DNA from 4 places in the Yersinia sp. SCPM-O-B-9106 (C-191) genome. Region 4 is predicted to be linked to each of the others. Evidence: predicted binding sites of a transcription regulator. Region 4 holds the regulator's gene; each other region holds the start of a gene.

Region 1 (7,997 bases), 930 kb from region 4:
AAAGGCAATTTATATCTCTAAAAATCAAGGTGTTACAATGTAATTTATTGTGCTTTTTCTGGCATGGAGGCCGATTTAAGCTGCTGAAATATCACCATTTTAATACTGTGACGCGCGGCGCAAAATGCACACAGCGCGAAGAATAAAGCACAAAATGTTGGCGTAGATCAGCAAACGTTGAGGGCAACAGCCTTAGTGCGAATGGCGCGGATCATGGCTTCAAGACCTTGGGAACGCGAAGGTGTTAAGTGCTGACTGAGGGCTAAATCGGCAAAAAAGGGCCGAACATCTAACTCAATTATCTGCTGTGGAGTCAAACCTTGATACAGGATGAACACCACCGCGACCAAACCTTTGACGATAGCAGCATCACTATCACCGGCAAAAACCACATGCCCAGCTTCAGAGCGAGTCATTGCAATCCACACCTGGCTTTGACAGCCAGAGATAAGATTTTCTGGTTGGCGCTGCTGCTCAGTTAAGGGCGGCAACTGCGCACCTAACTCGATCACATACAGGTATTTTTCTTCCCAATTTAAACAGCGGGAAAAATTACGAATCAATTTATTTTTATCTGGCAAACCAGCCATAACATGCTTCCTAAATAATCCCCCGCGTCCTTGAAGCCGCAGGGATATTAGCTACGTTCACGATTCAGCCCGTCCGTGGGCCTCGCCTCTATGAGGCCGCTGCTGCCTACCGGCAGCGCCAATGACTTTGGGTATAATCGGTTTTAAAGAACACTCAGCCCAGCAATTTTTCGATGCGCTGCAACCCAACCACCAGCCGATCAACTTCCTCACGGGTATTATAAAGCGCCAGCGACGCCCGGCACATGCTTGGCACCTTGTAAAATGCCATCAGCGGCATGGCGCAATGATGCCCGGTACGAATCGCAATACCGTATTGGTCCAGGAAACTGCCGACATCATAAGCATGATGTGGCCCCAGATTGAACGCAATAACCCCAGCCCGGTTTACCGGGCCATACAGTGTCAGGCTGTTAATCTGGCGCAGTTGTTCCCATGCATACTGCATCAGTGATTGCTCATATTGCTGGATATTAGCAAGCCCCAACTGATTCACATAACTGATTGCAGCACCCAGCCCCATAATACCGGCAGTATTGGGAGACCCCGCTTCAAAACGCCATGGCGCATCAGCAAAGGTGGTGCCCTGTGTCAGGCTGACAGTTTTGATCATCGCACCGCCCCCTTCCCATGGCGGCATTTTTTGTAGCCATTCACTTTTGCCGTACAAAATACCAATGCCCGATGGGCCGTACAGTTTATGTCCAGAGAAAACATAAAAATCGCAGCCCAAATCCTGAACATCGACCGGCTGATGTATCACCGCCTGTGCGCCATCCACCAGCACCACCAAGCCCGCGGCTTTAGCTTGCGCCACGATCTCTTTAATGGGATTCACTGTCCCCAGCACATTGGAAACTTGAGTGATCGCCAACAGTTTAGTGGTGCCGTCAATCAAACTCGCCAACGCGGTTAATTCAAGTTCACCCGTCGCCGTCAGCGGCCAAACACGGATTTCAATGCCAATCTCTTTTGCCAGCATCTGCCACGGTACAATATTGGCGTGATGCTCCATTTCGGTAATGATAATGCTGTCACCGGCTTGCAGAAAATGGCGGCCATAACTGTTCGCCACTAAATTGATAGCTTCCGTCGTGCCTTTGACAAAGACGATTTCTTCCGCAGAAGCGGCATGAATAAAGTCCGCGACCTGTTGACGTACCGCTTCCATTTGCCCCGTTGCTTCGGCACTCAGAGTGTGAATGCCCCGATGAACCGCCGCATAATCTGTACGATAGAAGTTAAGTTCGCGGTCAATAACCACTTGTGGTTTCTGTGCGCTGGCGGCGCTGTCCAGATATGCCAACGGCTGGCCGTTAACCTCACGGCCAAGCAGCGGGAAATCAGCTCTGACTTGCTCAATACTGACTTGCCCAATAGAGAAACTCATAGCGACTCCCCAGCCAACCGCTCGGCAATTCGCGCCAATACAGCTTTGCGAATGGCTTCGTGATGGATGGCTTCGGTCAATTCGGCGGCAAAAGCAAAAATAATCATTTGCTGCGCATCAGCTTGATTGATACCGCGTGATTGCAGATAAAATAGCTGTTCTGCATCAATACGCCCGACGGTAGCCCCGTGACTGCACTTCACATCATCGGCATAAATTTCCAGCTGTGGCTTGGTATCCACCTCAGCTAACTTACTGAGCAGTAAGTTATTATTGGTCATCTGGCCGTCAGTTTTTACTGCATGCTGAGCCACTTTTATCATGCCATTGAAGACAGCTTTACCCCGCTCGCGCACCATGACTTTATGGAGTTGGCGGCTATCACAATAGCCTTTGTTATGTTCCAGGTAAGTGCGGGTGTCACAAATTTCTCGCCCTATAGGAAGCAGCAAGCTATTCATCGACAAACTGGCACCCTCGCCATTTAACTGGGCGCTGGTGTTATGGCGGGTCAGCCCCGCGCCGAGCAAGAAGCTATAACTCTTCGCTCGCGCATCACGGCTTAACACTAAGTCATTATGGGCAAAATGGGTGCTTTGGGGCGCTTCGAACGCCAGTTTGCAGTGGTTCAACTCTGCATTCTCACCCACCGAAACAGTCAGCCGCGCACCGGTAAAATGCGGCTGTTCATTAAGACTGACAAAATGCTCAATGACCTCTGCCTGTGCGCCCGCCTCAATCGCCAGATGGTGACGGTAATGGCTGGTATTCACCACCTCAGAGCTATTGCCTGAACTGATATGCAACAGATACAGCGGTTTATCACTGTGTTGCCCGGCAGGCAAACGGATGTGCAAGCTTTCCTGAGCCAGACTTTCGGTCAGATGCAAAAAGACTTCCGACTGAATCGCCGCTGGAAACTGAGTATTTTCAGTTATATGTGCCAGTTGATACGGGCCACATTCACTGTCACTCAATTCCGGGGCATATCGTCCATCAATGAAAACCAAACGATGGGCATCTTGCAACAATGACAAATTATCGCGCTGAGCCGCCGTCACTTTCACCGCCGGAGCAAAGCCGAAGCTATGGGCGAATAAACGCTCCAGCGGTGTGTATTTCCAATCTTCATGCTTGATGCTGGGGAAACCCAATGCCAGCACCTGTTGCCAATGTGCCGTAGCTTCAGCACCCTGACCATTTTGGTGCTGCTTAAGCTTTTGACTCTGTTCAAATAGCTGGCCAAAATTCGCTAAGGCATTGCTACGCTGTTCGGCAAGAATGCGTTGTTGATTTGGGATATTACTGTTGGTCGGTAAGCCAGCCATAGCCTTGCTCCTCCAACTGTTTCACCAGCGTGAAATCACCAGACTTAATGATTCGCCCCTGATACAGCACATGGACAAAGTCTGGTTTGACGTAATCGAGGATGCGCTGATAGTGAGTCACAATAATAAAGGCGCGATTTTCATTGCGCAGCGAGTTCACCCCGTTGGCGACAATTTTCAGCGCATCAATATCCAGACCGGAGTCTGTCTCATCCAAAATGCATAAAGAGGGTTCCAGCGCCGCCATCTGCAAGATATCGTTGCGTTTTTTCTCACCGCCCGAGAAGCCCACATTCACTGAACGAGTCAGTAAGTCTGCCGGCATTTTGAGCAACTCAATTTTCTCTTCAATGAAATCAGCAAAATCAAAACGATCCAGCGGTTCCTGTTGGCGATATTTGCGTACCGCATTGACGGCGGTTTGCAGGAAGAAATGGTTACTGACCCCCGGAATTTCTACCGGATACTGGAAAGCCAGAAAGACGCCCTCACCCGCACGATCTTCCGGGGCCAGCTCCAGCAAATCTTTGCCCTTGAAAGTCACACTGCCTTCAGTGACCTCATATTCTTCCCGCCCGGCCAGCGCCGCAGACAAGGTACTTTTCCCTGAGCCGTTCGGCCCCATAATGGCATGCACTTCGCCGGGTTTGATGTCCAGATTCAAACCATTGAGGATCTCGTTACCTTCGACACTGACTTTTAAGTTCTTGATGCTTAACATAGGTTTCCTTGGTGCGCAGGCGCGCAAAACTCTGCAAATACTTATTCAGCTCAGACTTAACCAACACTGTGTTCCAAGCTGATGGCCAACAACTTCTGTGCTTCGACGGCAAACTCCAGCGGCAATTCGGAGAACACGTCCTTACAGAAGCCGTTAACAATCATTGAGATGGCATCATCTTCACTGATACCGCGCTGCAAGCAATAAAACAGTTGGTCATCACCAATTTTGGAGGTTGTCGCCTCGTGCTCCAATTGCGCCGTATTATTGCGCACTTCCACATAAGGGAAAGTATGCGCGCCGGAATCCGGGCCAATCAGCATCGAGTCACATTGAGTGAAATTACGCGCGTTATCCGCGCCCGGCAGGATTTTCACCAACCCACGATAGGTATTTTGGCTGTGTCCGGCGGAGATCCCTTTGGCAATAATGGTTGATTTGGTGTTTTTGCCAATGTGGATCATCTTGGTGCCGGTATCCGCCTGCTGATGGCCGTTAGTCAGCGCGACCGAGAAGAACTCACCGATGGAGTTATCGCCCTGCAAAATCACACTGGGGTATTTCCAGGTAATCGCCGAGCCAGTCTCAGATTGGGTCCATGACATTTTGGAGCCATCACCTTCACACAACGCCCGTTTGGTCACAAAATTGAGAATACCGCCGGTGCTGTCAGCCCCAGCAAACCAGTTCTGTACGGTCGAATATTTCACTTCGGCATTTTTATGCAAAATGACTTCAACCACCGCCGCATGCAACTGATAACTATCACGAACGGGCGCGGAGCACCCCTCGATATAACTGACATAACTGTCTTCGTCAGCAATCAGAATGGTGCGCTCAAATTGACCGGTTTTGGCAGCATTAATGCGGAAATAGGTTGATAACTCCATCGGGCAGCGCACCCCTTTCGGCACATAAACAAAAGTGCCGTCAGAAGCCACTGCGGCATTGAGCGCGGCAAAAAAGTTATCTTTCGCTGGCACCACTGAGCCGAGATACTTGCGTACTAAATCCGGGTACTCCTGAATAGCTTCACCAAATGAGCAGAAAATAATGCCTTGTTCGGCCAGTTTCCCTCGATAAGTGGTTGCCACCGAAACCGAGTCAAAAATGGCGTCAACCGCCACTTCAGCGCCTTCCCGCACCGGCACCCCTAACTGGGCAAATGCAGACTCGACCTCGGCGGTGAGGTACTCATTCATTGCTTGTTCAGACAAATCGCGAGGGGCCGCGCTATCGGCAGACGATTGCTGCACCGCTCCGGGCTGCGAATCACAGCTATCATCGCAGCTGCCACAGGATGGCGCTGAGTAATAGCTATAATCCTGATAATCCAGACTTTTATAATGTGCTTTCAGCCAGTGCGGTTCTTCCATTTCCAGCCAACTTCGATAAGCTCCTAGGCGAAACTCCAGCATCCAGTCCGGCTCATTACGCTTGGCAGAAATGGCGCGAATGACATCCTCACTGAGGCCTTTCGCCAGCTCATCAGTCGCGAGCTGTGTAAAAAAACCTTCTTTGTAGCGACCATCGCTGACCCAAGCCTGCACTTCATCTGGAACTTCTACATTGCTTCGTGTCATTTCGTTTACATCGCTCAAACGCCAAAACTCTCGCCACACCCGCAGGAATGCTGAGCTTTAGGATTATTAAATTTAAAAATCTGATTCAGCCCTTCGCGGACGTAATCCACCACGGTGCCATCAATAAAAGGCATCGCTTTCAGTGGCACGTAAAGTCTGGCGCCGCCCTGTTCAAACACTAGCGCGTCACTGGCCGGCTCCTTGGTCATATCCATCACATACGCAAATCCGGCACAACCGGATTGCTTCACCCCAAGCTGTAACCCTTTGACTTCAGGGTCCTGTTGCATGAGTCGGGTGATTTGCGCCGCTGCGCTGTCAGTGATTGTAACGCCTTGCCAAACATTATCATCGAGTGAAAATGTCCCGACGGATTCCTGTTGCATATGCCCTACCTTAATACCGGTGAGATTCTCACTTTTCAGGTTAATAATGAGCTGGCTGATTATGGGGAAATCAACACAGCTTATTGACAATGGTAGTGATAATAATTATCACTTCAACCGTTTGTTTTGCAGGGATATTAAGAAAAGTACCGTTTAGACCTCAAATGAGGCGGCAACGAACAAGCATGCTGCGATGGCCAAAGAAGTCTGGATAAACAAGTGCTCTTTTATCGCCATGAAATAAAACAATAATTATCACAGCGATGTTCAAATCCCTTGTTATTTCAGAGGCTAATCGGGTTAATCCCTGAATTTTTAAACATTCATAAAAAATACCTATTTCTCCATTAACTTTAGCTGAAAACTCTCTCAGGGGGAATGAAAATGGATGTACTCTGGCACAGAGCCACATATAGGTATGCATTTCGAGGGAGTATACTCTAAATAATTCGGGTTGCAGGAAGGCGGCAATTGAGCGAGTCCCCAGGAACTTACACAAGTAAGTGACTGGGGTGAACGAAAGCGGCCAACGCATATGCAGCTTGAAGTATGACGAGTATATTATGTGGGGGATAGCACGGCAGTAGTCAAACGGGAGGTACAACACAGGTTGTTTTGTTCATCAAAAACTTCAATTTGCCAAACCTGATGGCTGCGGCCAACATGAATAGCACGACAACAGCCGCGCACTTTCCCAGACCGGGCCGCTTTTAGATGATTGGCATTGATTTCCAACCCCACGACTTGTTGCCCGTCAGTGGTACACAAATACCCCGCCATCGACCCCAACGACTCCGCCAACACCACTGACGCCCCGCCGTGCAGCAGCCCAAAAGGTTGAGTTGTCCGATGGTCTACCGGCATCGTCGCTTCCAATTCGTCATCGCCCAGCCGGGTTATTTCAATACCCAAGTGGGCGACCATACAATCAGCGCCAATTTTGTTCAGTTCAGCTAGCGTCGTTTTGCGTTTCCAAAGCATCCTTTCCCCTTCCTACTTGAAGTTGCACAAATGTTAATGGTCTGTAGATATTAAACCAACTCTAGCAGCGCCTGCAATGGGTGCCGCAAGCCATTGCCTTCAATGCGTTTAACCTGACTGCGACAAGAATAACCGGTGGCTAAACAACGTTTACCCGGCAGTTTTTGTAAAGCCTGCTGCCAGGATAATGCATAAATACCTAATGAATTATCGATATTTTTTGCTTCATGACCATAGGTTCCCGCCATGCCGCAACAACCGACACTGACGTTTTCCAGCTTGGCACCATAACGGGAGAATATCGAGGCCCAATGCTGACTGCTGGCTGGTAGCGCCGTGGTTTCAGTGCAATGGCCGAACAGATACCAAGGTTCGCCGCTGATTGGCTGCTCGGGTTGCTCCGTCAACGCCACCTGTAGCCACTCATGAACTAACTGCACACTAAACTCACCACGGGAATCACCCAAAATCTCTTTATATTCATCGCGATAACAAAGCACCAAGGCCGGGTCAACCCCCACCATTGGCATACCCAATAGCGCAATGCGATTAAGAAAATCAGCTGTTTTCCGGGCTGTTTTGGCAAAACGTTGCAGGAATCCTTTGATATGCTGCGCTTTACCATTCGGCGAGAATGGCAATAACACCGGATTGAAACCGAGTTTCTCCACCAGCCGAACAAAATCAGCAACAACCTGCGCATCGTAATAACTGGTAAACGGGTCTTGCACGATCAAAACATGTTGGCTGCGCTCAGCTGCGGACAACTTCTCAAGCTGTTCCAGCGTCATGGTGCTGGCGTAATGCCCGGACAATGACTGCTTTAAGCTTGGGCTGGACAATAGCGGTAAATCCACCATGCCGATGCTTTTGCGGCTTAATGCACCCACCCAAGGTTGCTTGAGGAAGAAGTTAAACACTTTCGGCGCTTTCGCCATCAGCGGGGCATAATCTTCCACACCCGCGACGACATAATCACGCAATGGCCGGTGATAGCGGGTGTGATACAACTGTAGGA
Region 2 (7,997 bases), 570 kb from region 4:
TTTGAAGTGGTACTAAAAAAAGCATCCACCTCAATTTTTTTTCCTGGTTTTATCTTGGCCAAAAATTCTGCTCGGTTTCTGATTTCTCCTCGGAATACCTGGCTGATAGTGCTATTTTCGTCTGTAGCAATGTGGCCCTGCTCTCTGGCCGCGATATTAATATCAGAGAATTTATCCAGAGTTCTATAAAATTCATTTATCTCTATTTCAACATCTGGTGTCACATCCCCGGTACGCATGGCTTTATTCATACCGACATAGCCAATCTCTTTATAATTTCTAAGTGCATAATATTCCCTGAAACTGACCTCATCATTTAAAGGTATTCTATTATAACTATTTATTTCCTCCTCAATATCTAACTGATTTCTGTCGAGGGTTTTCTTACTATAAATACTTTCAATTTCTTCTTTTACCATGTCAAAATTACTTTCATCGATTGATTCAACTCGGGTAATAATATGCAGTTCTGTTGCGGCTGCTGCACCAATTTCTTCGCCAAGCGCGATTTCTTCTTCTGTGAAGGGTAAGTCAGTATTGATGAGCCACGGTGAACTTGAGCCGCTGGACTCTGCACCTATAGGTTCGTCACCTAATGTAGGGGGCCGAGTATCACCTAATAAATAGCCTACTTTACCATTAACTCTTTCTAGCATTCCTGACGTTTTGGGTTTATGACTTCCTGTGAGTAATGGAATGTTTTCGCCACTACCTTGGATGCTGGGTGTTCTGGGGACTTTGGGCGGGGATATTTTTGCAGCAGTGAGTTTGACTCCGGGTACACGGAATTTAAAGCCTTTAGGTTGTGGTGTTGGCCCACCACTTAAAATGCCGAGACCAATTTCCAGAGCAACCTCTCCACCTGTCTTTAGCGGCGATTTTCCCTGGTCTTCGGGTACAGTTTTACAAGAGTGCCTGCTTTCCCATTGACAATGTCTGGCTTGATATTGGCTAAAGCTCTCTTTATTAGATTGGTATTTAGGCTCTACTAGGCGGGAGTGTACTATTTTAATGGAGATAACAGTATAAATAATTATTAATAAAGCGTGGTTTATTTTCATAAAAACTCCATATTAATATTAGTTATTGTAGCAAATTCCATTTTTTTAAATTTGGAATGCAGATAAATATTTAGCCAAAGTGAATGCTAAATCAAGATGAGAAATCTTATTGGCAATTTTATTTATATTTATGTTGTGACGATTAATAAAGATCGCTATTTTTTATATTAGTCGGAGTGAAATTTTATTGGCTGGAACAGTTAAAAAAACTGTCCAGTGCGTAACTGGCTGGGGGAAATATTAAATATCCGTCGCAATGCGGTAGCGAAATTTGCCGGGCTAGTATAACCCGCAACAGTGGCGGCTTGATCAATACTGATTCCTTCTTTCTGAATAGCCAACATGGCGCGTTTTAAACGGCAATGGCGCAAATATTCAAATACCGTAATGTTGTAGCTTTCACGAAAACGCCGCTGCAAAGTGCTTTGGCTCATGTTCACCAGACGAGCCAATTCACTCATTGAAAGATGGTCGGCTTCACCACTTTCCAGCCAGTCACGTACTTGTTGAATTCGGTTTTGCCCGCGCAAGGATATCTTATTAGGTTGCTGAACCTGCTGCTCGAGTGAGCTGAATGCTTCAATAATCAGGCTAATACATTGGGTTTCCCACTGCAATCGCTCCAGTGGTGTTGTGAAAGGTGGGGCACTTGCTATTTTCTGAGCAATCGCTTGGGCATGAATTGATGGCCGCCATAAATGAACCGCTAAATGCTGCTGAGTGAAGTTGTATAACGTATCCCAAGCACCAGACTGCGGCAATAAATCGCCATATAACCATTCCCGATCAAATGTGAGGGTCAGAGTGCGCTCATGGCTATTATTTTTGCCGTGGCGAGTAAATAGCGTGTTTTCAGTGAGTGAAATCAGTGACGCATCGCCTTTTTCCTGCAAATGCAGTTGCTGACCACCAAATGAAATATGTGCGCTGCCGCTGACCACAATCGCTAGCTTCAAAGCAGGTTTGAGCTGATTCTGCGTTTTGATATCGGAAAGGTTGGTCACATTCGCGGTATGCAAGATCAGATGTGGATTCAGTCGCAATACCTGAAAATCGCCATACAATATAGGGTCAGCGGGCGCTAACTTAGCGCCGCTCAGCTGATAGTCACTGGCCACCAGATTTGACTGTTGCACAATTTGGTCGCGATAAATCGGTTTCGCTGAGGGCGAAACATTGCGTAATTTGCTTTTCTTCACCGCTGACATGATGACCTCTACATTTTCACTGGCATTAACGTCGTGAACAAATTGACTTTATAACAAAGAGTTTTGCTGTTTACACAAACCTTTTTTCTGATTGCAAATGTAACAATTAGCGAGATGAATTGATAATGAAAATAATTATCAATCTTGTTCGTTTTTGTTGCCCCATGAATAGATTGGTAGAGACTTTCCTCTGCTGACATTCGCTGTGGGCTTTTGCATCGGGGAAAGTGTAATGAAAGTAAAATGGCAGCGGCGCTCTCTGACGACCTTAGCGAGCTTGATTGGTATCTGTATTTCGACTCCGCTTTGGGCGCAGACACAAGATACCACTCAGGCAGGGTCTGATACAGACACGACACAACAACAAAAAACAACCGCGGCAGAAAGCAAAGCGGTAACTGGCGATACCTTGGTGGTCACGGCTCAGCAACAAGTCCGCCAAGCGCTGGGCGCATCGACTATCACCGCAGAAGATATCCGCAAGCGCCCTCCGGCGAATGATTTGTCCGAAATTATCCGAACTATGCCCGGTGTTAACCTTTCCGGTAACTCTGCCAGCGGCCAGCGCGGGAACAACCGCCAGATCGATATTCGTGGCATGGGGCCTGAAAACACCCTGATCATGATTGATGGCATTCCGGTTTCGAGCCGCAATGCGGTGCGTTATGGTTGGCGTGGTGAGCGCGATACCCGTGGTGATACCAACTGGGTACCGGCGAATATGGTCGAGAAAATCGAAGTATTACGCGGCCCTGCCGCTGCGCGCTATGGCAATGGTGCCGCGGGTGGTGTGGTGAATATCATTACCAAACAGCCGGACAAAGAACTGCATGGTAGCTGGAATGCTTACATGAATATGCCGCAGCATAGCGAAGAAGGCGCGACTCGTCGCACCGACTTCAGCCTGTTGGGGCCATTAAGTGATACTGTCAATTTCCGCTTATACGGCGGATACAACAAAACTGATGCTGATGATTGGAATATTAACCAAGGCCATGAATCAGCCCGTACCGGAAATCAAGTAGGCACCTTGCCAGCCGGTCGTGAAGGGGTTCGTAATAAAGATATCAATGGGTTACTGAGTTGGGAGTTTGCTCAAGGCCAATCCCTGGCGTTCGAGGCGGGTTATAGCCGCCAGGGTAATATTTATGCCGGTGATACACAAAACACCAACAGCAATGCCATTGTGCGCAGCCTATATGGCGCAGAAACCAACGTAATGTATCGTGGTAATTTCTCACTGACACATCGCGGTTTTTGGGATAACGGCGTGAGCACCACCTCTTATGTCCAATATGAAAATACCCGCAACTCACGCATTAATGAGGGGCTGGCGGGCGGCACCGAGGGTATCTTCTCCAATAACAAATTCAGCACGATCAAATTGGACAACTATTTGGCCCATTCCGAGGTTAACCTGCCGTTTGAGTTAGGGGTTAATCAAGTGCTGACTGTCGGCGCGGAATGGAATGACCAGAAAATGAATGACCCGACCTCCAATACTCAGACCACGACTGAGGGCGGCAGTGTCAGTGGTTTGACGGGCGTCGGGCGAGATACGCGCACTTCAGCACAGATAGCCTCGGTATTTGTTGAAGACAATATCGAGTTGACGGAGACCACCATGCTCACCCCGGCGCTGCGTTTTGATCATCACAGCACTGCGGGAAGCAATTGGAGTCCGGGGATAAACCTGTCACAAGAACTGGGCGATTACTTCACCATGAAAATGGGGATTGCCCGCGCCTATAAAGCGCCAAATCTCTATCAAACCAACCCTAACTATCTATTATATAGCCGTGGTCAGGGTTGCTATGGTGCAGGGGGCAGTTGCTACCTGATGGGCAATGACGCGCTGTCAGCGGAAACCAGTGTCAACAAAGAGATAGGATTCGAGTTCCATAACGACGGTATCATTGCCGGTATAACTTACTTCCGTAATGATTATCGTAATAAGATTGAGCCGGGTATCGTCTCCCTCGGAACGGCCAATGGCGGCACCGGCGCTTACACTAATTCTGATATCTTCAAGTGGGAAAACGTACCGAAAGCGCTGGTTGAAGGGCTGGAAGGTAACTTGACCGTGCCATTCACCGACGCGGTGCAATGGAGCAGCAATCTGACCTACATGCTGGAATCGAAGAATAAAACCACCGGTGATTATTTATCAATCACGCCGAAATATACCTTGAACAGCTCACTGAGCTGGCAGGCAACAGATGATTTGTCCTTACTGTCGACAGTGACCTGGTATGGGCGTCAGAAGCCGAAGAAATATGACTATCAAGGTCTGCCGGTCACTGGCTCAGCGCGCAATGAAGTCAGCCCGTATGCTATCTTCGGCCTGAGTGGCAGCTATACATTGACTAAAAATGTCAGTGTCACCACTGGGATTGAAAACCTGTTCGATAAACGCCAGTTCCGCGCGGGTAATGCCCAAAGTGTGGCGGGGATCGCCGGGGCAGGGGCTGCCACTTACAATGAGTCAGGCCGGACATATTTTGTTAGCTTGAATACTCAGTTCTAAATGCCCTTCATACTTGGAGCATAGGATCTTTTGTTAAAGCAGAAACAGTCATTATCGGCTGTTTCTGCTTCATTTATCGCCACAATATCTTCCATTCGTTATTCCTCGTCCTAAAAATCCTACCGGCAGCACGAGATTCTCATTGCAAGATGGTGTCCATTCATTTAATAAGGTTATTATGCCGAGGTATTTTACGGATATTACCCTACTGCAAAGGGCTAACTGAGAGCCACTATCAATACGTCAGATGATTACACTGCGCTCAACGATTCAGCAAAAATTTAATGTTGCTTTTATGTGAACGAATTAACACTGAGTTCAAATACTGGTATGCTGGCTGAGCAAAACTGGGCATCTTACCTTACACCTACTGCATCATGATGATGGCTGGTGGCTACCGATAGCCCAGAAAATATATGATAATTAAAGCGAGGAGAGAGTCGTGCTAGAAGAATACCGTAAGCACGTAGCCGAGCGTGCTGCTGAGGGTATCGTCCCCAAGCCATTAGATGCGTCACAAATGGCCGCGCTGGTTGAATCATTAAAAAATCCGCCTGCGGGCGAAGAAGAATTCCTATTAGATCTGCTGATTAACCGCGTACCGCCCGGTGTTGATGAAGCAGCCTATGTTAAAGCCGGTTTTCTGGCGGCGATTGCCAAGGGCGAAGCCCACTCTCCCCTGATTAATGCCGAAAAAGCAATTGAACTGCTTGGTACCATGCAGGGCGGTTATAACATTCATCCGCTGATTGATGCGTTAGATAATGAAAAGCTGGCACCAATTGCGGGCAAGGCGTTATCTCATACCTTGCTGATGTTTGATAACTTCTACGATGTGGAAGAAAAAGCTAAAGCCGGCAACCCCCATGCCAAGAAAGTCATGCAATCCTGGGCTGATGCCGAATGGTATCTTTCCCGCCCAGCGCTGGCAGAAAAAATCACTGTAACCGTGTTTAAAGTGACCGGTGAAACTAACACCGATGACCTGTCTCCAGCTCAGGATGCTTGGTCTCGCCCTGATATTCCATTGCATGCTTTGGCGATGCTGAAAAATGCTCGCGAAGGTATTCATCCGGATCAACCGGGCAGTGTTGGCCCGATCAAACAGATTGAAGAACTGAACAAAAAAGGCTTCCCACTGGCCTATGTTGGCGATGTAGTCGGTACCGGTTCCTCCCGTAAATCTGCCACTAACTCCGTGCTGTGGTTTATGGGCGACGACATCCCTTACGTGCCAAACAAGCGCGGCGGCGGTGTGGTGCTGGGCAGCAAAATTGCGCCAATCTTCTTTAACACCATGGAAGATGCCGGCGCTTTACCTATCGAAGTGGATGTCAGCAACCTGAATATGGGCGATGTCATTGATATCTATCCATATCTGGGCGAAGTTCGCCTTCATGACACTGGTGAGATACTCGCCACTTTCGAGCTGAAAACTGAAGTGCTGCTGGACGAAGTCCGTGCTGGTGGGCGTATCCCGTTGATCGTCGGCCGTGGCTTGACCACCAAAGCCCGCGAATCTCTGGGCTTGCCGGTCAGTGAAGTCTTCCGCATTGCCAAGCCGGTTGCCAAAAGTAACAAAGGTTTCTCGCTGGCGCAGAAAATGGTTGGTCGCGCTTGCGGTGTTGCTGGTGTGCGCCCAGGTGAATACTGCGAACCTAAAATGACCTCGGTCGGTTCACAAGATACCACCGGCCCGATGACCCGTGATGAGCTGAAAGACTTAGCCTGTCTGGGTTTCTCGGCTGACTTAGTGATGCAGTCATTCTGTCATACGGCGGCGTATCCGAAGCCAGTTGACGTGACCACTCACCACACACTGCCTGACTTTATTATGAACCGTGGCGGTGTGTCGCTGCGCCCAGGTGATGGCATTATTCACTCATGGCTTAACCGCATGCTGCTGCCAGATACTGTCGGCACCGGCGGTGACTCACACACCCGTTTCCCTATCGGGATTTCTTTCCCGGCGGGTTCTGGTCTGGTGGCCTTTGCGGCAGCAACAGGCGTGATGCCATTAGACATGCCTGAATCTGTGCTGGTGCGCTTTAAAGGTAAAATGCAGCCGGGTATCACTCTGCGTGATCTGGTGCATGCAATTCCTTACTACGCTATTCAAGAAGACCTGCTGACCGTTGAAAAGCAAGGTAAGAAGAATATCTTCTCTGGCCGAATTCTGGAAATTGAAGGTCTGCCAGAGCTGAAAGTTGAACAGGCATTCGAGCTGGCGGATGCTTCCGCTGAGCGCTCTGCGGCTGGTTGCACCATCAAGCTGGATCAAGCGCCGATCATTGAATATCTGCAATCCAACATTGTGTTGTTGAAGTGGATGATAGCTGAAGGTTACGGCGACCGCCGTACGCTGGAGCGCCGTGTCAATGGCATGGAAAGCTGGTTGGCGAACCCGAATCTGCTGGAAGGTGATGCGGATGCGGAATACGCCGCAGTGATCGAAATCGATCTGGCGGAAATCACTCAGCCGATTCTTTGCGCGCCTAATGATCCTGATGATGCCCGCTTGCTGTCTGATGTGGCTAACAGCAAAATCGATGAAGTCTTTATCGGTTCCTGTATGACTAACATTGGCCACTTCCGTGCTGCTGGTAAATTGCTGGATCAGCACAAAGGCCAGTTGCCAACCCGCCTGTGGGTTGCACCACCGACCAAAATGGATGCCGCGCAATTGACTGAAGAGGGCTATTACAGCGTCTTTGGTAAGAGTGGCGCCCGCATTGAGATCCCAGGTTGCTCTCTGTGCATGGGTAACCAGGCGCGCGTGGCAGATGGGGCTACAGTAGTTTCGACTTCCACCCGTAACTTCCCGAACCGCTTAGGTAATGGGGCGAATGTTTATCTGGCTTCGGCTGAACTGGCGGCGATTGCATCACTGCTGGGGCGTCTGCCAACTCCGGATGAATATCAAACTTATATGGCTCAGGTTGATAAGACCGCAGAAGATACTTACCGTTACCTGAATTTTGATCAGTTAAGCCAATATACTGATAAAGCTGATGGCGTGATCTTCCAAACTGCTGTGTAAAAAGATATATTCCGCACCCGACGGGAGGCCAATGGCCTCCCGTATCTATTTTAAAACCCGTATCGAAGTGAAATTTTGCCGCTATTTGCCGGCTTTGCGAGTTTGCGCCAAATCAGGTAGATAAATACGGTTACACTCATTAAAAGAGCATCAGGAGGGCA
Region 3 (7,997 bases), 1.2 Mb from region 4:
AAATGTCTCACAATACTTTTTCTGGCTCGCCGGGATAACCGCAGTGCTGGCAATTTTTTACCGCAATCCGTATAACTGTTCTCTATGATTTTTTCCCTATTCCTCTATCAAAATTGATATCAGACTTATGAATGAACAACTGAGCAGCATTATTGCAAGCGAAATACAGGCGCGACCGGAGCAAGTGATTGCTGCAATACGCCTGTTGGATGAAGGTAATACCGTGCCCTTTATTTCACGGTATCGTAAGGAAGTTACCGGCGGATTGGATGATACCCAGCTGCGCCAGTTGGAAAGCCGTTTGGGTTATCTGCGCGAACTTGAAGACCGCCGCCAAACCATTCTTAAATCAATAGAAGATCAAGGCAAGCTCACCGAGCAACTCGCCGGTGCCATTAACGGCACCATGAGTAAAACCGAGTTGGAAGATTTATACCTTCCTTATAAACCCAAGCGCCGCACCCGTGGGCAGATTGCTATTGAAGCCGGTCTGGAACCCTTGGCAGACAGCTTATGGCATGACCCACAGCAAGACCCAGAACAGGTCGCGCTCGCTTTTGTCGATGCTGAAAAAGGCGTGGCGGATACCAAAGCGGCACTGGATGGCGCGCGCTATATCCTGATGGAGCGTTTTGCGGAAGATGCAACATTGCTGGCGAAAGTGCGCCAATACTTGTGGAAAAACGCCCATTTAGTATCAAAAGTAGTGGAAGGCAAAGAGCAGGAAGGCGCTAAATTCCGCGATTACTTTGATCACCACGAACCTATCGCCCAAGTCCCTTCTCACCGCGCCCTGGCGATGTTCCGTGGCCGTAATGAAGGTGTGCTGCAACTGGCGCTGAATCCCGATCCCCAGTTTGACGAGCCGCCTCGCGAGAGTCAGGGCGAACAGATTATTATCAATCACCTGGATCTGCGCCTGAATAATGCGCCGGCAGACAGCTGGCGCAAAGCGGTGGTCAACTGGACTTGGCGCATTAAGGTGCTGATGCATCTTGAAACCGAGTTGATGAGCACCTTGCGTGAACGGGCCGAAGACGAAGCTATCAATGTATTCGCCCGTAACATGCAAGATTTGCTGATGGCGGCCCCAGCAGGGATGCGCGCCACTATGGGCCTCGATCCGGGCCTGCGCACCGGGGTAAAAGTGGCGGTAGTTGATGCTACCGGCAAGCTGGTTGCCTTCGATACCATTTATCCTCATACCGGGCAGGCGGCAAAAGCCGCCGCTGTAGTGGCCGCCCTGTGCATCAAACATCAGGTTGAATTGGTAGCGATTGGTAACGGCACCGCATCACGGGAAACCGAGCGCTTCTTTACTGAGCTGCAACAGCAGTATCCGGCGGTGACGGCGCAGAAAGTCATTGTCAGTGAAGCCGGGGCGTCAGTTTATTCAGCCTCGGAGCTGGCGGCACTGGAATTCCCAGATCTGGATGTTTCCATCCGTGGCGCGGTCTCTATTGCCCGCCGCTTGCAAGACCCGTTAGCGGAACTGGTGAAAATCGACCCGAAATCCATCGGGGTCGGCCAATATCAGCATGATGTCAGCCAAAGCCAATTGGCGAAAAAACTGGATGCGGTGGTAGAAGACTGTGTAAACGCCGTGGGAGTCGATTTGAACACCGCGTCCGTGCCATTGCTGACCCGAGTCGCCGGTTTGACCCGCATGATGGCGCAAAATATTGTGAACTGGCGTGATGAGAATGGCCGCTTCCATAACCGCGAGCAATTGCTGAAAGTCAGCCGCTTAGGGCCAAAAGCCTTTGAACAGTGCGCCGGTTTCTTGCGTATCAACCACGGAAATAACCCGCTGGATGCCTCAACAGTGCATCCGGAGGCCTATCCGATTGTCGAGCGTATTTTGGCCGCCACCGAGCAAGCTTTGCAGGATTTGATGGGCAATGCCACGGCCTTGCGTAATCTCAATGCCCGCGATTTCACCACCGAGAAATTTGGTGTGCCGACGGTCACCGATATCTTACGCGAGCTAGAAAAACCGGGCCGAGATCCCCGCCCTGAGTTTAAAACGGCGACCTTTGCCGAGGGCGTGGAAACACTGAATGACCTGACGCCGGGTATGATCCTCGAAGGCTCAGTGACTAACGTGACTAACTTTGGTGCGTTTGTCGATATCGGCGTTCATCAGGATGGTCTGGTGCATATTTCCTCACTGGCAGATAAATTTGTCGATGACCCGCATAAGGTGGTGAAAGCCGGCGATATCGTCAAAGTTAAAGTCATGGAAGTGGATTTGCAGCGCAAACGTATTGCTCTGACGATGCGCCTTGATGAGCAACCGGGTGAAAGCGGTTCACGCCGGGGTAATGGCGGTGAAAACCGTGCCAATGCCAATAATTCCAGTAATAACAGCCGACCACGGAATAATAATGAATCCAATAGCCGCCCAGCAGCCAAAGGGCGCGCAGACAGCAATTCTGGCAGCAACAACAGCGCCATGAGTGACGCGTTGGCTGCGGCGTTTAAAAAGCGCTGATATCGGAGCTGAGGGCCACATTTGTGACCCTCAGCTTGCTTTATTCACTTTCTGCATGGCATTTGTCAGTTAAAACTCATCCCTAACGGGTTATTGACCCTCTACGCTCATATTTTTTTCTTCTATAAGATTGCTGGGTTATCTTCTAAATTAATTAGCACGCAATTCTTTTATCCAGTGTTAAATCGAGTATCACCCTGGCTGATTTAACATCATAGTTAACATGCGGTTTAATTTGGTCCGCTATGGCTGTTAATTTATAAATAATTACCATAGCATTCTAATAGTTAATTAGAATGCGAATGTTATTTGATTCAAATCATAGTGAAATGATTATGTTAATAATCGGTATTTATCATTATGGATAACGGTTTATAGAAACATTCAGTTAACTGATTTAACTCATTGTTCGCATTTGCGATTGTGCTAATTTGATGGTAAAACAAGCGCAAATAAAAATCAGACTCATTAATTATAAAAATGAGATCGTAATGAATATTTACTTTTGAGTATTTAGCCTGAGTTGAATATGAAAACGATTCTTACTATTATTACTTTAATTATTACGTCTTACAGACTCTAAATAATTTGAGTTGCAGGAAGGTAGCCAATGCACATGCAGCTTGAAGTATGGCGAGTAGGGTGGAATCACTCTGAATACTGGTACATCAATAACGATAATTAATTACCTACATTTCAAGAGGCTCTTATGCATTTGATCCCACAACGTTCCTACAAAATTGTTGGTTTCTCACCTGAAATTAGCCCCGCTTACCGGCAGAAATTGTTGTCTCTGGGTATGCTACCCGGCTCTTCATTTAATGTTGTTCGCCTTGCGCCCTTAGGTGACCCTATTCAGATAGAAACTCGTCGGGTCAGTCTGGTGCTCCGTAAAAAAGACTTAGATTTGCTGACACTCGACCTGCAACCCTAAGATTTCAGGTCAATTCTTTATTTTTCAGGTCAACTTCTTGTTTTTCAGGTCAACTTCTTATTCTGGTTGCGGGGTGATGCAAGATAATCGCCTTGCGCAAGCTGACTTTCATTTATTGATTATCACGTTGGATTATGAAAACACTCACCATTGGCCTAATTGGCAACCCCAATGCGGGTAAAACTACCCTTTTCAACCAGTTAACTGGCGCTCGCCAGCGAGTTGGTAACTGGGCCGGGGTCACTGTCGAGCGCAAAGAGGGCCACTTCAACACCGCGCAACACCAAGTGACTTTGGTTGATCTGCCGGGAACCTACTCACTAACGACCATTTCAGAGCAAACCTCGCTGGATGAGCAAATTGCCTGCCACTATATTTTGAGCGGCGAAGCGGACCTGCTGATTAACGTGGTGGATGCCGCCAATCTGGAGCGCAATCTCTACCTGACACTGCAACTGCTGGAGCTAGGCATCCCCTGTATCGTGGCTCTGAATATGCTGGATATCGCCAAAAGCCAGCACATTGATATTGATATTGAAGCCCTTTCTCAGCAATTGGGCTGCCCAGTTATCACGCTGATCTCGACTCGAGGGCGCGGTATCAATGAATTAAAAACGAGCATTGATGAGTTTCAGCCCGTCACTTTTAAAGCTTTGATTAACTACCCGCCGGTGCTACTGCATGAAGTGGAGAAGCTGGTGCAGGAAATGCCGCCCTCCTTGCCGGTTCAACAACGTCGCTGGTTGTCCCTGCAAATCTTGGAGGGGGATATTTACAGCTTGGCGCGTGCGGGTATAACTGCGCCACGCCTTGAGCTGGCACGTGAAAACCTACGGAAAAATCAGCACGAAGACCCAGAACTGGTGATCGCCGATGCCCGCTATCAGAGCATTGCCCGTATCTGCGATATCGTCGGCAACTCACAGCAAGCCGAACCCAACCGCCTGACACAAGCACTCGACAAAGTGATCCTGAACCGCTGGTTGGGCGTGCCTATCTTCTTGTTTGTCATGTATTTAATGTTCGTCTTGGCCATTAATATCGGCGGGGCGCTACAACCGATATTTGATATCGGCTCTGCGGCCATTTTTATTCAAGGGATACAATGGGTTGGCTATACACTGCATTTCCCGCAGTGGCTAACTATCTTCCTGGCCCAAGGGGTCGGGGGCGGGATAAACACCGTGCTGCCGCTGGTGCCACAAATTGGCATGATGTATTTGTTCCTCTCCTTTTTGGAAGATTCTGGCTATATGGCCCGTGCCGCGTTTGTTATGGACCGGCTGATGCAGGCGCTGGGGTTACCGGGTAAATCTTTTGTGCCGTTGATTGTTGGTTTTGGCTGCAATGTACCCTCGATTATGGGCGCACGCACCTTGGATGCTCAACGCGAGCGATTGATAACTATCATGATGGCGCCGTTTATGTCCTGTGGCGCGCGGCTAGCTATATTTGCAGTATTTGCCGCCGCATTCTTCGGCCAGGACGGGGCCAGTATCGTCTTTTCTCTCTATTTACTGGGGATTGCCGTCGCCATTCTCACCGGATTGGTTTTGAAATACACCATCATGCGCGGTGAAGCATCACCCTTTGTGATGGAATTGCCGGTTTATCATGTGCCGCATCTCAAAAGTCTGTTATTACAAACCTGGCAACGGTTGAAAGGATTTGTCCTGCGCGCCGGGAAAGTCATTGTTATCGCGAGTATTTTTATTGGCGGTTTGAACAGTTTTTCTTTCAGCGGCAAAGCCGTCGACAGTATTAATGACTCGGCGCTGGCTTCTGTCAGTAAAGTATTAACGCCATTACTGTCGCCAATGGGGATTCATGAGGATAACTGGCAAGCGACTGTGGGCTTAGTCACCGGGGCCATGGCCAAAGAAGTCGTGGTGGGGACATTGAATACCCTTTACACCGCCGAACAAATTAAAAATGAACCTTTTGATGCTGAAAGCTTTAATTTATGGGGTGAATTGGCCGGAGCGGTTGATACCACCTGGCAGGGGTTAAAAGATACTTTTAGCCTCAGTGTGTTATCCAACCCTATTGAAGCCAGTAAAGGTGACGGCGAAATGGCGGCCGGTTCGATGGGGATGATGAGTAGCAAGTTCGGCTCCAGTATTTCAGCCTACAGCTACCTGATTTTCGTCTTACTGTATGTGCCTTGTGTCTCCGTGATGGGGGCGATTGCGCGGGAAACCAGCCGCGGCTGGATGACTTTCTCAATACTGTGGGGGCTGAATGTTGCTTACTCACTGGCCACTTTGTTCTATCAAGCGGCCACTTTCCGGGATCACCCACAACAGAGTTTTAGCATTATCGCATTGGTTATTATTATTAATGTTTTAATCTTGTTGGGTTTGCGCCGGGCGCGCAGCCGGGTCACCGTGAGATTACAAAACAATACGCCCACCAGCAAGTGTTGCCAGCGCTCTGGCAATGACTGTCATTGATGAGGAGAAACTATGGCAAGCCTGGTGCAATTGCGCGATGCAATCGCCCTTAGCGGCAACACTGATGCCAAGCAGTTAAGCCACCAATTGGCGCTGCCTTTACCTCTGGTTGAGGCAATGCTGGAAAAGTTGACCGCAATGGGCAAGATTGAACGTATTGAGCAAGATAATAGCGGGTGCCTCAGCGGCAATTGCAAGCGTTGCCCTGAGGGAAAAAATCAATGTAACACAGTGATTTATCACTTGAAAAATTAACAGCGCGCCAAATGAGATGCCCACTTGGGCATCTCTGCTAACATTATTTATAGACTTCTGCATCGGCCGCAAACTTCCCTTTCTCGCGCTCGGCAATAATCAGGTAATACTTACCGCCTTTCTCGTCTGCCAATTTTGACAGTTCATGCTTCACGTCCATTGGCGATGTTGCTTCACCCGAAGTCGAGATTGTGCCAATTTTTTCGTAATTTTTAGCTTCTTCTTTAGTAATTTCTTTAGCCGCCATCGCGCCAAAAGAAACCCCTGTCACCACCAGAGCTACCGCCAGATTTTTCAATAAATTCATACCGAATACCTCGCAAATGAATGATTAATGCTTATAAGTATTGTACTAATGCACTAACAATTATTAATTAAATTTAATATTTAGCCATTAAATCGACGATTAAATTTTATTTAGCCGCTCTTTTCAACCGGCTCTTATCGCCAGCCATGGTGCTTCGAAAGCCCAAAAAATAGAATGTCAGCGGCTATTCTGTTGCGCGAAATCGATAATTAGTTTTGAAAATTCATCGGGATGAGAAACAAATGGCGCATGGGCACATCCTTTCATCACCACCGACTGCGTGTGCGGCCATTTGCTATCTAACAATGAGGCGACATTGCGCGGCACCAGCCCATCCAGATAACCATAAATTCGCAAAAAAGGCAGAAAGCAGCCGGCTAACGCTTCGCGCAAATCCGCCGTGCGCAGGATATCTAACCCACCGGTCAAGACACTCACTTCCGGCATTTGGTGTTGCAATACAACCGCTTTCAACAAACGGGCATCCTGGCGTGCGCTTTCCGTCCCCAAAGTTTGCAGTGCCAAAAAACGTTCAACGGTGCGCTGGAAATCCTCACTGAGTTGTTGTTGGAAACCCGCCAAAACCTCTGGGCGGATACCCGGCCACTCATCATGAGCCGCAAAACACGGGGAAGAAGCCACCGTGATAAGCCCACTGACCCGCTCGGGGTGCTGTAAAGCTATCTGGCTAGCAACCAACCCGCCCATTGACCAACCCAGCCATATAGCTTGCTTAGGGGCTTGTTGTAAGACTATTTCAGCCATTTCAGACAGTGACATCGCACCAAATTCATTGCTGCGGCCATAGCCGGGGAGATCGACTAAATGCAGGCGAAAATGCGGCGCGAGTCGGTCAATTATGCAATGCCATACTCCTGCATTCAGCCCCCATCCGTGCAGTAACACAAGATCGCGATCGCCTTCACCGCAGACGTTCCAATAAAGTTGTTTCATACGTTAGTATCCTGTCGCCTTAACCTGTATAGCAAGGAAGATATACATGCTAACAATCATCAGCCAATGTTGGCTATGCCAGCAACCGCTGTATCACCCAAAGCACGGTATTTGTTGCTACTGCCGCCGCCACTTACCCCCATTACCGCCTTGTTGCCCTTACTGCGGCTTACCTTGCAGCAATACAGCTTTGCCTTGTGGCCGGTGTCTTCAGCAACCACGGCCCTGGATGCGCATGATATTTGTCAGCGATTATATTCCCCCATTGAATGGGTTGATAAAAAAGCTAAAATTTAGCGGGGCGACCTCACTGGCACCGGTATTGGCTCGATTATTCTTACTGCGCTGGCTCGATGTTTGGCGTCACGGTAACGTCATCAAACCGGACAGAATTATCAGTGTACCGCTGCACCGCTGGCGTTGTTGGCGGCGCGGGTATAATCAAACAGATTTATTAGCGCGCCCATTGGCTCGCTGGCTGGGTTGCGACTACAGCAATACCACCTTACGCCGCATTCGAGCGACGCCCCCTCAGCAGCAATTAAAAGCCACCGCACGGCGGAAAAATATGCAGGGAATATTTCGCTGTATGGAGCCTAT
Region 4 (7,997 bases):
ATTGAACAGATGTTACTGGCTCAATTAGAACACTCACAAAAAGGGTTTTAATCCTGTCGGTTTTAGCCCCCATTGGTTTCAACCCCATTGGTTTTACCCCCATTGGTTTTACCCCCATCGGTTATCACGACGGCGTGGCGTAAGTGATTACGCCACGCCAATATCCTTACAGTCGTTTTTGAAAAACAGTCTTTGAAAAATAGAGCTAGAAAGTTTCCCAGTTTGTGTTGTTATCCACCTTACTCGTCGGCGTCGCCGCTAAAACCGTAGCCCGAGGTTTGGTTACCGGTTTGGCTCGCTCATCATCTGACCGCAATTTAAACACGGCTACCGCTTGGTTTAACTGAGCCGCCTGTTCCTCCAGCGAAGCCGCCGCTCGGGAAGCTTGCTGCACCAGCGCAGCATTTTGCTGAGTCACACTGTCCATCTCCGCCACCGCCTGCCCGACCTGAGTGATGCCTTTACTTTGCTCATCAGACGCCGAGGCTATCTCGCCCATTAAATCGGTGACATTGGTGATGGAACGAACAATTTCATCCATAGTTATCCCGGCACTTTCTACCAATGCCGAACCGCTGCTAACACGGCTTACTGATTCGGTTATTAAGCTATCAATCTCTTTCGCCGCCTGTGCACTGCGCTGAGCAAGATTGCGGACTTCACTGGCGACCACGGCGAACCCCCGACCTTGCTCTCCGGCTCTGGCCGCTTCAACGGCGGCATTTAGTGCCAGAATATTGGTCTGGAAAGCAATACTGTTAATTACCGTGGTAATTTCGGCTATTTTGCGTGAACTAGCGGAGATATCATCCATGGTATGCACCACATCGGCCACCAGCGCCCCCCCTTTTTTGGCGGTGATAGAAGCATTTGCCGCCAGTTGACTGGCGTGATGTGCATTATCTGCATTGTGTTTTACCGTTGCCGTCAACTGCTCCATACTCGCGGCTGTCTCTTCCAACGCCGCCGCCTGCTGCTCAGTGCGCGATGATAAATCCGTATTACCGGCAGAAATTTCTGCCGCCCCGTGATAAATCCCATCCGTGCTGCTGCGGATAGCTTTTACCGTGTTAGCTAAACTGGCCTGCACATCACGTAGCAGTGGAAACAATTGCCCGACACAGTTACGACCAAAATCCGCGATGGGCTGCCCAAGCTGGCCTGAAGCAATCACCCGAAAATGTGCGCGAATATTATCCAGCGGGCGCACCATGTTGATGACCAGGTAGCGATCCGTTACTAGCAAAATCACTAATCCCGCCACCAAAGCAGAGATTAATATCATGCTACTGATTTTGGTCAGACGAGCAAATTGCTCTTTAGCCACACCGATGGCTTTAGAGGCGGCATGATTAAAATCCTCCGCAACAGATCCATATTGGCGACTTAGCGCTGGCACTGTTTTTTTGGCTAAGTCCTCATAGACCGCGCTATTGTTATCCATTGCCGCCTGATACAGCGGCGTCACACCCTGATCAATTAATCCGCTCCACCCATCAATCACCCCATTCACCAATGCGGGGTCAATTTGTGCATGGTCGATGGCTTTAAACTGCGCCAACTTTTTTTTCAGATTCTCAAGTGCAACATTGGATGATTTGAGTTCTTTATCGGCATCCGCAATATTACCGCCCTGTCGATAATCTACTGAACGGGCCAGGCGTGTAACCATCCGAAAATATTGATCCGTCCCCTGATTGACCAAATTCATATTTTCAACCAACACACTGCTGGCATTAGTGGATTGTGTTAGTTGATTCAGTGATAACAATGTATAACCCGATACTCCGCCCCATAGCAGGCAAAAAGCCCCAAGCACCCAAAGTAGTGCGGCTCTGATGGTAATATTTCTTAAAAACTGCATGTTAGTTCCCCTTATATATCGGATACTTACCGTTAAAATCCTGGTGTTATTTGATGACCGAAAAGCAATAAAGGACGTTCCATACAGCTAACGACAACTCCTTTCCCGGCAAATTTTCATTTGACGGTTTCCCCCCTGGCACCGCAAATTGCAACCTTTCGGTTACATGAAGGTTATCGGCAATGACGTTATAAGGTTGAGCGACTCACAAAAATTTTATATCGCATAAACTTGATATCGGCCTGGCGAGATTTTCTGGCATTATATGGCCCTATACATGTGTTATATTATTGGGCAGAGCGCTCAGTAATTTGCATAACTATTTGAATTTAAGGGTATTAAGTTATATGGCAACTGTAGGCATTTTCTTTGGCAGCGATACTGGCAATACCGAAAACATTGCCAAGATGATCCAAAAGCAACTGGGCAAAGATGTTGCTGAGGTTCATGACATTGCCAAAAGCAGCAAAGAAGATTTAGAAAGCTTCGATATTCTGCTGATCGGTATCCCAACCTGGTATTACGGTGAAGCCCAGTGTGATTGGGATGATTTCTTCCCGACACTGGAAGAGATCGATTTCAACGGCAAGCTGGTCGCGTTGTTCGGTTGCGGCGACCAAGAAGATTACGCAGAATATTTCTGTGATGCGATGGGGACTGTGCGCGATATCATCGAACCACGCGGTGCTGCTATTGTCGGCCACTGGCCAACCGCAGGCTACCACTTCGAAGCCTCCAAAGGCTTGGCGGATGATGATCACTTTGTCGGTTTAGCTATTGATGAAGATCGCCAGCCAGAATTGACGAATGAACGTGTTAGCGCTTGGGTAAAACAGATCAGTGAAGAACTGAATCTCGCTGAAATTACCGGTTAACTTGCCGTGTCGGAAACGCGAGGGTGATGTTAAACATCAAACCGCGTTTCCGTTACCTCTAACGCCTCTCGCTATATACCCTAAATAATTCGAGTTGCAGGAAAGCGGCAAGTGAGTGAGGCCCGAATCATTGACTGGCCGAGTAACGAGAGCAGCCAACGCACATGCAGCTTGAAGGATGACGAATAGACTTGTTAAGCCGCCCACAGATCCGCATATTCATCCGTGCAAAATGAAAATAAACCGCTACAAATTTGTAACGTTACACCCAGCAACCATATACTTAAATGATGCAACAATCCCACCCATCAATACATTGCATGATTAATGGGGCAAAGTGTGCAATTATATCTTTGTTAACAACCACGGTTTTCATTTGGGGCTAGCAGTTCTATAATGAGACGCAATTGAGAATATTGCGCCACGGATGTCATAGGCTGAACGGCCTTAATTTGAATCGATAGTAATAGGACTGAATCCGCATGACTGACAACAACAAAGCCTTAAAAAATGCAGGCCTTAAAGTAACGCTGCCCCGGCTTAAGATTCTGGAAGTGTTACAAGATCCGGTTAACCATCACGTCAGCGCGGAAGATCTTTATAAAAAGCTGATCGATATCGGTGAAGAAATTGGTCTGGCGACGGTTTACCGCGTACTGAACCAGTTTGATGATGCTGGTATTGTGACCCGCCACAATTTCGAAGGCGGTAAATCAGTCTTTGAATTGACGCAACAGCATCATCACGATCATCTGATTTGCTTGGATTGCGGCAAAGTGATTGAATTTAGCAATGAAGAGATTGAAAAACAGCAACGTGATATTGCTGAAAAGCATGGCATCAAGCTGACCAATCATAGCCTGTATCTCTATGGCCACTGTGCCACTGGCAATTGCCGTGAAGACGAGTCTGCGCACGATCCAAAATAATATGGTTTTATCTCATTGATCATATAAAGATTTTCACATAATGCTGAAATAAGCAATTCGCAAGATGGCCGCCTTTCCCACAAGTTATTTCAGTTGGGAGTCAGGTGGTCATTTTTGTTACTGATCTCCTGCATCCCTCTCTTCGTGACAAATTCATTTTTTCATTACTCATTTAATGGCCATTCACATGAATTTGAAACAAAAAAAACCCCGGACTCGCCGGGGAAAAAACCATCAACTCAACTTCACATAATGTTGTTTACCTATACCCTAAATAATTCGAGTTGCAGGAAGGCGGCAATTGAGCGAATCCCTAGGAGCTGACACAAGTCAGTGACTGGGGCGAACAAAGACAGCCAACGCACATGCAGCTTGAAGTATAACGGGTATAAAAGCCTGGCAAACAGGAGTTAACATCAGACACAGCACTTTGACAGCAATAATCAGACTTTAACCGGCTCCGCACGGCTACTACGTTTACCATCCGGACTTGTCGAGCGAATCAACACGTCACCGCTGACTTTAGGTTGGGCTTTGACATCATATTTCTGCCATTGCTTACCGCCATCAGTGGAATACTCGATAATCAGCCCCGGCAAGGAAATGTTAGCTTCCAACTCCCCTGTAACGACACGCGCCCCCGGAACCGGTAAGCGGTAAGCAACACCGGCTTTATCCAGTTTCGCCAATTCACGTTGTCCCATAATATTGGCAAAACGCTGCCAATCTGAGTTCAACGCCTTAGTATCGACCATATGGGTTTCGCCACCTTTGTACTCGCGGCCCGCTTTATAATCTTGCTCCCATGGCGCACGATGCCAGGCACGTTCGGCCAGTGGTAATACCCGCGGAAAAATCATGTATTCCATCTGTTCGTCAGTCCGAACAGTTTCATTCCATGATTGGCCTGAAATACCGTGCACACCCGGCCAAGGTTTATCACTCTTGGCGCTGAAGTGATTACCGTCGCGGTCGACCGAGGTTTCAGCATTTTGCGGCATGTTATCCGGCGCGAAACTAAAGACTTTGGCTTCGTCGTTGAAGCGAGTTGCCCAGTAATAACCGCGTTCATTTGGGTTAACTTCATACGGCATGTCGAAATAGACATAATCTGGGTTGGACGCGACCACTTCATAGCCTTTATTGGCCCAATCATTGACTGAATCGGCCCCGCCCCAATAGAGGGTATCCCAGAAGTTAACGCCCACACGTTTGGTCGCAAAATCTTTCGAATCTTTGGCATCTTTAAGGCCATCTTGCCAGGCTTGCATTTTTTCGATGCCGTGGGCATTCACCAGCTTGCTGACTTCAATGGCGAAGTGGCTGGAAAGATGCTCAACATCCTGAATTTTTCCTTGCTTGACCATGTCCTGACAAACCTGTGATTTGGCCCACGGCTTATCTTCAACACTCTTATCAATGATGCCTTTGCCCGGCTCAATCGGGCTATTTTTGTCCTGGAACCCGGCCCCCAGACGGATGTTCTTGGCCTCATCGCCGCCAAAATGCCAAGTGTTTAGCGGCATACCGGCTTCTTTATGCATCTGAGCCATTTCGCCGATCACTTTGTCGACAAAGCGCTTAGAAGAATCCAGACATGGGTTGAGATAACTTTTGCGCTCATACAGTTGAACCGAGGTCGTTTGAGAATCATCAGTCGGGTCAACCAGACGGAATTCGTTGGCTTCTTTTTCTTTGCCCTGCTTCATCAAATTGTTGTAGCGGGCTTCCATTGATACCACGGCCGCACGAGCATGGGCTGGCATATCAATTTCAGGAATGACATCAATCTGACGCGCTTTAGCGTATGTGAGAATATCGATGTAATCAGCGCGGGTAAAATGGCCGGAACCCAGATTATTGCTATCCGGGCCAGAACCCAATTGTGGCAATAAACAGGTGGTTTCCGTTAAATCGTGGCAACGTTTGCTACCGACATCCGTCAGTTCTGGCAAACCTGGGATCTCAATACGCCAGCCTTCATCATCACTGAGGTGGAAATGGAATTTGTTCAGCTTGTAAGCGGCCATTTGATCGAGTAAACGCAGCACCGCATCTTTGGTTTTGAAGTTACGCCCGACATCCAGGAAGACACCACGATATTCAAAGCGCGGCGCATCTTTGGCCTCCAATGTTGCAATCTTCTTGCTACCGTCAACCGGCACTAAAGAAAGAATCGATTGCAAACCGTAGAACACCCCAGCAGGGTCAAAACCTATGACTTGCGCCCCTTTTTCGCCGATTTTCAGCTCATAGGCACCAGAAACGGCTAAATCACCTTTAAAAGCAGACGGTTGAATCAGCGTTTTAATCGGGAAGCCAGCAGAATCCGACTTCAAACCCAGTAACTCAAAACGCTGTTGTGCAGCATCAGCGGCTGGTTTTGGTAAAGCGCTCAGGTCAAGAGCAACGCCTTGACTCAAATCAGCATCTTGTTTGTGAATCTTCACTTCCATCGGCGTCGGGATAATCTGCCCGCGCAGGTTAGCTGCTGCCAACCTTTTCACTGCTTCGTTTTTAACAAAACGGGATTCCGGCGTCATCAGCACATTATTGTCGTCTTTAGTGCGCTTCCACTGATCGCCAGTAAACTGAGTCAGATATTCATTAATATCCTCAGTATCGGTGCTTTTCAGGACTTTTGGTTTCGCATCACCTGAAGTGGCATACCAACGCGGCATAAAGTCAGTGGCAAATAACTGCCAGTATTCGCCGGTGATCGGGATTTCAACCGCCTGATTGGCGGGGAAGCCAGTGAATTTAGCGGTAGGTTCAATTTTATGCAGGTCGCCAGTCAGGTGAGTAATTTTGAATTGGTCGTCATCGGTAGTCAGAATCCGACGGATGCTGTGGAAGTAAATGGCCCAATCTTGGCCTTTGATCTCATCCCCGGTGTTGGTCAAAGTAATCAAGACCTTATTACATGATGCCCAGTCAGCCCCCAACTTGGCACAATCCACGCCATTTTCAGCAGCGCGGTTATCTAGTATTTTATAGTTAACTTTCAACGTGCTGAGTTGATCCACAAGCTGTTGGTTAGTGGTGTCCGCATGCGCGTACCCCATCAAGCCAAAGGTTGCGGTTATTGCCGCTAACGCGTTCAATCTGAATTTGTTCATCACTAACCTCATCCGTAATGAATAATCACTGCCAAAATCGCTACTGGCAGTCATTATTGTTAGTTCAACTTTTGTCGTGAACTTAATTAATTGTTTTTGCGAATTTCTTGCCACAGCTTGCCACACTGCGCGTCATAGGCTTGACCATTGCCGGTATGGGCTGCATCAATACAACGCTGATAATCCAATACCCGGACAGTCTCTTTGTCCGTAAAAGCTTGATGTGCTTTTTCTTGTTTCAAGACGTTCAGCACCGCCTGACACGGGATCAATCTTTCTGGTTGGCCTTCGCTGGCATTGATACAAGCACTGTAAGCTTGCTTAAGTTTGCTGTCTTCCGGCTGGACTGGGCCTTGTGTGGCGCAAGCACTTAATCCCATTACTGCGGCAATGATAAAAAGGACTTTTTTCATGGTGGCACTCCATTATGTCCCCGGCACGGTGGCCGGGGATGGCAATCAAACGGGGTAAAATCAGAAGATAGTAAATGGCGCGATCACGATGAATTTGACGTCTTTTTCATCCTGGAATACGTTGCCGAAACCGCCACCATAGCTTGGGATATTGGTGTGGTTGTCATACATGGTGTAATGCAGTTTGAATAATGTGCCTTTCGCCCGGCCTTCTTGCAGGGTATACAGCACGTCAAAGTTCCATGCAGATTCTTTCAAACGCACATTCTGGTCATAAATTGGATTGGTGCTTGGTTTGGCATCCCAACCATAAGCATAAGAAGTCCCGACTGACCAACCGGCCATATTCCAGTTTTTCAGGTCATACATCACGCCACCAAACAGCGCTTTTTCGCCGTTGGCGTTGAAGTCAGAGCGGGAATCCCACCACACGTCCAAGCGACCATTGGAGGTTGCGTAGCCTGGGGTCATACGTTGCAGGAAATAGCCTTGGTTACCGTCAGCTTTGGCCCAAGTCCCCTCCAGGCGTAAATCAAATGGCCCAGTGGTATAGCCGAGAGTCAATGCTTGCAGCCAGGCAAGGCCGTCATAGACGTCATTAACATCTTTGAAACCGCCATCGACTTTGTCTTTCGCACCGTAGAATTGATAAGAAGTCCGTAGATCATTACCCGCAACTGGGAAAGCATAAGAGGCTTTAGCAAAGTATTGGTCCATGTAATCTTTGGCTTGACCGAATGCGGTTTCCAGTACCAGCTTGTTTTTAAAGTCGTATTTGGCACCAATTGAGTGCAGGT

What was found. Region 4 encodes Fur, which represses iron uptake genes when iron is present. Its sites were predicted from a motif close to ATAATAATGAGAACNACTATCAA; they were not measured.
Positions count from the first base shown of each region.
Region 1: sufA (Fe-S cluster assembly scaffold SufA) is a predicted target of Fur. The motif match lies at 6,088-6,110, and genes of this name have one in related genera.
Region 2: OP863_RS03670 (TonB-dependent siderophore receptor) is a predicted target of Fur. The motif match lies at 2,389-2,411, and genes of this name have one in related genera.
Region 3: feoA (ferrous iron transporter A) is a predicted target of Fur. The motif match lies at 3,024-3,046, and genes of this name have one in related genera.

Region 1 is NZ_CP110791.1:2,330,843-2,338,839, forward strand. Features, by position in the region: gene sufE (cysteine desulfuration protein SufE) at 168-590, opposite strand; gene sufS (cysteine desulfurase SufS) at 745-1,980, opposite strand; gene sufD (Fe-S cluster assembly protein SufD) at 1,977-3,308, opposite strand; gene sufC (Fe-S cluster assembly ATPase SufC) at 3,283-4,029, opposite strand; gene sufB (Fe-S cluster assembly protein SufB) at 4,086-5,612, opposite strand; gene sufA (Fe-S cluster assembly scaffold SufA) at 5,627-5,998, opposite strand; gene OP863_RS10735 (hotdog fold thioesterase) at 6,560-6,979, opposite strand; gene OP863_RS10740 (FAD-binding and (Fe-S)-binding domain-containing protein) at 7,030-7,997, opposite strand, start outside.
Region 2 is NZ_CP110791.1:826,082-834,078, forward strand. Features, by position in the region: gene OP863_RS03660 (hypothetical protein) at 1-1,061, opposite strand, end outside; gene OP863_RS03665 (helix-turn-helix transcriptional regulator) at 1,262-2,269, opposite strand; gene OP863_RS03670 (TonB-dependent siderophore receptor) at 2,502-4,796, shown strand; gene acnB (bifunctional aconitate hydratase 2/2-methylisocitrate dehydratase) at 5,239-7,836, shown strand.
Region 3 is NZ_CP110791.1:225,381-233,377, reverse strand. Features, by position in the region: gene OP863_RS00885 (MFS transporter) at 1-88, shown strand, start outside; gene OP863_RS00880 (Tex family protein) at 128-2,494, shown strand; gene feoA (ferrous iron transporter A) at 3,204-3,428, shown strand; gene feoB (Fe(2+) transporter permease subunit FeoB) at 3,563-5,881, shown strand; gene OP863_RS00865 (FeoC-like transcriptional regulator) at 5,894-6,136, shown strand; gene OP863_RS00860 (YdgH/BhsA/McbA-like domain containing protein) at 6,180-6,443, opposite strand; gene bioH (pimeloyl-ACP methyl ester esterase BioH) at 6,621-7,397, opposite strand; gene gntX (DNA utilization protein GntX) at 7,444-7,997, shown strand, end outside.
Region 4 is NZ_CP110791.1:1,398,098-1,406,094, reverse strand. Features, by position in the region: gene ybfE (LexA regulated protein) at 1-51, shown strand, start outside; gene OP863_RS06445 (methyl-accepting chemotaxis protein) at 206-1,864, opposite strand; gene fldA (flavodoxin FldA) at 2,212-2,739, shown strand; gene fur (ferric iron uptake transcriptional regulator) at 3,222-3,668, shown strand; gene OP863_RS06430 (beta-N-acetylhexosaminidase) at 4,112-6,787, opposite strand; gene chiQ (ChiQ/YbfN family lipoprotein) at 6,874-7,200, opposite strand; gene chiP (chitoporin ChiP) at 7,261-7,997, opposite strand, start outside.